Regions from separate parts of the Maridesulfovibrio pacificus genome, predicted to be linked through region 2. Evidence: riboswitches for the same ligand, from Rfam matches in the RefSeq annotation. Region 2 holds a riboswitch; the other holds the start of a gene.
The links. A riboswitch is a leader RNA that binds a small molecule or an ion and turns the genes downstream of it on or off. The one in region 2 is predicted to bind cobalamin.
Positions count from the first base shown of each region.

Region 1: linked by a shared signal. The riboswitch ahead of metE (5-methyltetrahydropteroyltriglutamate--homocysteine S-methyltransferase) and the one ahead of ACNI23_RS13780 (ribonucleoside triphosphate reductase) in region 2 are both predicted to bind cobalamin.

Region 1 covers NZ_JBLZNE010000002.1:256,141-258,343, forward strand. The annotation lists gene metE (5-methyltetrahydropteroyltriglutamate--homocysteine S-methyltransferase) at 1-1,176, opposite strand, end outside; cobalamin riboswitch at 1,253-1,446, opposite strand; gene ACNI23_RS18625 (DUF4136 domain-containing protein) at 1,585-2,157, opposite strand.
Region 2 covers NZ_JBLZNE010000001.1:2,970,815-2,973,017, forward strand. The annotation lists gene ACNI23_RS13780 (ribonucleoside triphosphate reductase) at 1-1,143, opposite strand, end outside; cobalamin riboswitch at 1,420-1,574, opposite strand; gene ACNI23_RS13785 (methyl-accepting chemotaxis protein) at 1,842-2,203, opposite strand, start outside.

The DNA.
Region 1 (2,203 bases), on a different contig from region 2:
ATTGTGCACTCTAGGGCTAATCTTGCGGGATTCTAGAACCCTGCGATTCTCAGCAAGGACAGCTTCTACATCCTTCCCTTCTACAGCATCTGCAATAATCCTGATTTCAGCACATTTCTGACGGGAAAAAGCCATCCATGATTTGATATCGGGGTCCAGCTTTGTTTCCAGATCAAGATCAAAGGGAACATGCAGAAGTGAGCAGGATGGAGCCACCAGCACACGTTCCTTGCCAAGTATGACATGTGCGGACTTAACCGCAGCCACAGCCCGCTCAAGATCAGCGCGCCAGATATTTCTGCCGTCTACTACGCCGAGGGAAAGGCTCAAGTTATCTGATATATTAGCTAACAGTGGCTCAAGATCCTGCGCTCCACGCACAAGGTCCACATGCAAACCATCAACAGGCAGAGATGCTGCCGTTTCAAGGTTGATTCCAAGACCGCCGAAATAAGCAGCGACCAAAATTTTTGTATCTGATGCAGCTTCTTTGAGGGTGCGATAAACAGGATTGAAAAGTTTGCGTGTAGACTCTTCAAGATCAAGAGCCAAAACAGGCTCATCAAACTGAATCCATTCGCATTTAGCGGAAAGCTTCTCAATGAGTTCCGCATAGGCAGGCAAAAGCTTTTCCAGCAGGTCCAGGCGATCGAATTCCTGATCTGAGCATTTGCCCAGCAGCAGAAAAGTCAGCGGTCCGGGCAGAACAGCCTTTACTCTATGTCCCAGCTTAGATGCTTCTTCCACCTGTCCAAGAAGGGTTTCGTCCGCAAGAAAAAAATCCTGATCCTTACTGAATTCCGGCACTATGTAATGGTAGTTGGTATCAAACCATTTAGTCATTTCCATGGCGGCCACGCCGTTTTCTCCAGCTTCGCCACGGGCCATCCTGAAATAATCATCAAGGGAAGCCTTAGCGCCTTCCGCATTGTATCTGGCAGGAATAACGCCGAATCTCACAGCATTATCAAGCATATGGTCGTAGTAAGAGAAATCACCCACCGGCAGCAAATCAACTCCGGCCTGCTTCTGGTTTTCCCAGTGCTCTTCACGGAGTTTTCTAGCGGTCAAAGCTAGGTCATCCGCCCCGGCTTCACCTCTCCAGTAGGATTCAAGCTTTCGTTTAAGCTCGCGATTGCTGCCCATTCTTGGGTAGCCTAGTGTGTGCGTCAGCATTGCAGTTCTCCATATTAAAAGTGTCCGCTTAGCGGCGGGACTACTGTCCCTGTTCTCAGACCTGTTCGCGAGGTCCGACACTTGCTCCTGCAGGACGTCTTCTGGCTTCCGGGCCTGTTCGACGCACAGTGCCGCTCCTTCCCGTTTTCCAACAGTGGGCCGACACCATATCCTTCTTGATTTACCCGGTTACAGCAGCGCGCCTGCGACGGATTCTCACCGTCTTCCGTTTCCTGCGGGCGCATACAAATCAAATTCAATATATAAAAATATTGTTATATAGTGATGAAGAAATGACATTCTTCACCCCCAAAGTCAAGGGTTGCTGCAAGATTTTGTTGAGCCAAACAAAAAGGCCCCCGAAAAAACTCCGGGGGCCTTGGATAAAATCTGTGCTATTGATTTATACTATTCGCAATCTCTAACATTTAATTTTTCGCGGAACTTTCCATTAGCAGCAGGGAACTGAGAAAATGCCCCCTTAACCAGACATCTACCTACAATATCGAGACCTTCGCGGTCCTGACTTGTAGCCATACCGCGCCAGAGGTAGGTCTTCATCCCTTCATTTTCGGGAGTCATCAGATAGATACGCACAGTGTTGTCCACACGAGGAGCATCAGCTGTCTTAACCACCCCGATATCGGTATTGGTCTTACTGATGTAATCGTATTCGTAGGCTTCACGTTTGTAAGTTACTCCCCGCTCCATAAAAGCCTTGGAACCAAAATTCACCACAACCATAAAATCCGGTGAATTGGGATCATAGCTGAACCCTTTTGCTTCAAGCTCCAGTTTCGCAGTGTTAAGCAGAATAGCCTCCAGATCTTTCTTGGATTCACTTTTCTGCTTAAAAGCAAAAGTCTTCAAACCATTGAAATCAGCACCCGGAACAGGTTTATTCTCAACATCCATATTTACGTATACGCACCCGGAAAGCATCATTCCGATCAATGCAAAAACAACGAGTAACTTCCTCACCTTATTCTCCTGACTTTATTAGTTACGACCTCCCCTGAAATTCAGG
Region 2 (2,203 bases):
CATTTGCAGACGGCAGCACATGGAGCGTACGTCCTCGGGGTTGAGGTCGGAGTTGATGAAGTTCTGGAAATAAGGTGCGCCGTACTTGGCGGTCATCTGCAGCAGCAGCTCGCCCACTTCACTTTCCCACGGGAAATCCGGGGTAACGTTGTAGGTGGGAATGGGGAAGGAGAAGATACGGCCATCGGAGTCACCTTCAAGCATGACTTCAACGAACGCACGGTTGATCATCTCCATTTCCTCTTGGTACTCACCGTAAGTGGTATCCTGGAACTCACCACCGATGATTACCGGCTCATTAGCGATGTGCTTTGGCGGAACCATATCAAAGGTAAAGTTGGTGAACGGACTCTGGCCGCCCCAGCGGGAGGTGGTGTTCAGGTTGAAAATCAACTTCTGCACCATCTGCTTCACACGATCATAGTCCAGACCATCATGACGAACAAAGGGAGCGAGGTAGGTATCAACGTTGTTGAAAGCCTGCGCACCGGCCCACTCGTTCTGAAGGGTGCCGAGGAAGTTGACCATCTGTCCGGTGATGGAATCAAAATGGCGAGCCGGACCGGAAGAGCAACGTCCCTTAAGACCGAAGCCATCCAGCAGCAGGTCACGCAGGGACCAACCCGCGCAGTATCCGGCAAGACCGAAAGAAAGATCATGAATGTGGAAATAGCCATGCTCGTGAGCAAGCCTGATTTCCTCGGGATATTTTTCAAGGCAGTAACGAGCCTGAACCGCTCCGGACATGTGCAGCATCAATCCCTGAAAGGAATGGCCCATGTTGGAGTTTTCATTTACACGCCAGTCGGAACGGTCAAGGTAACTTTCAATGGTTCCGGCGATATCGAGATAGGTTTCATCCTGACGGCGCAGTTCACGGCGTTTTTCACGATATATGATGTAGCGTTCGGCTACAGAATAAAGACGGTTCTCCATAAGAACGAGCTGAACCATGTCCTGAACCATTTCCTGTTCAGGGACATCAACATCAGCGAGCTTCTGCTCAACCTTGCGGCCAAGGCGCTTACTCAGCAGAGGATCTTTGATACCACTTGCTTTCAAAGCTTTAAAAATTGCTTCTGAGATTCGCTCAGTGGACCAGGATTCGAGACAACCGTCACGTTTGAGAATTTGTTTGGGCATTTAGCTACCTGTAAAATTTGTCCGCACACATCACCACCTGCGCCGAAAAAAGAACGCAGAAAAGGAAGCAACCTCCCCAGATTGCAAGCACACGGCTGAACCGTGTCTTATGGTGGTGTGCATTTTGACGCAGGGGACCCAATAGGTGCATCCTGCAGGACTTTTGGAACCGGAAAAAAAGTCAGAAACATAAAATTCCGGTCAGTTTGAACCGACCTGCCATTCTGGGGTGACATCCACAGAACAAACTCATACCTATGAATTTGCAGGGAGCACCGGGCAGGCATGCTTCAGGCCGGGGTGCTGGCTCAGGATCACACAAAATGCTTCCCTGACAGCGGCAGAACCGCCCCGGATTCAAACCGGGTTCCCGACTAATCAGTTTCCATATGCTCAGAAAGCAGAAACGGATTCCTGAAGTGCTGACGACTTGAAGCAGTCTACCAGACTGATGAATTCGGTCAAGACTCTCTAGACTTTTTCTTGGTCAACACCATTTCAGCCCTAGAGCCATATGGGCTAACTCGTGTGGGACAGCAGTTTTCCACAGTTGTTCATTCGTTGTTCATAACCATCTAAGGCCTTGATTTAGAGACAAAATCTCCTACTCATTTTCACACAATTTCAGCCGGACAGAATTGTCCGGCTGAAATATTTTTTCACCTGAAAACAACAGCAGCTTTCTTTTGATTAAATAATTAAGACGCACGACACTCTTCACGTAAACCGTCGATAAGCGACCGCAACTCCGCAGCCAGACCGGAAAGGTCCTCAGCTGATTTACGTGTTTTATCCATTGATTTCGTTGTCATCTGCGCCATTTGGTTAATACTCTTGGAGGATGAGTTAATCTGGTCGGAAGAAACGGACTGTTCTTCCGCTGCTGCGGAGATATTTCGAACCTGTCCGGTCACTCCGCCCACAAGTGAGACAATTTCCTCAAGCGCATCCCCTGCCTGCTCCGCAAGCTCAGTGCTGTCCAACACGGACTGCGCGGCCTCTTCCATAGACTGAACATTGGTGCGCGAGCTTTCCTGAATGGCCTCAACCACGAGAGTAA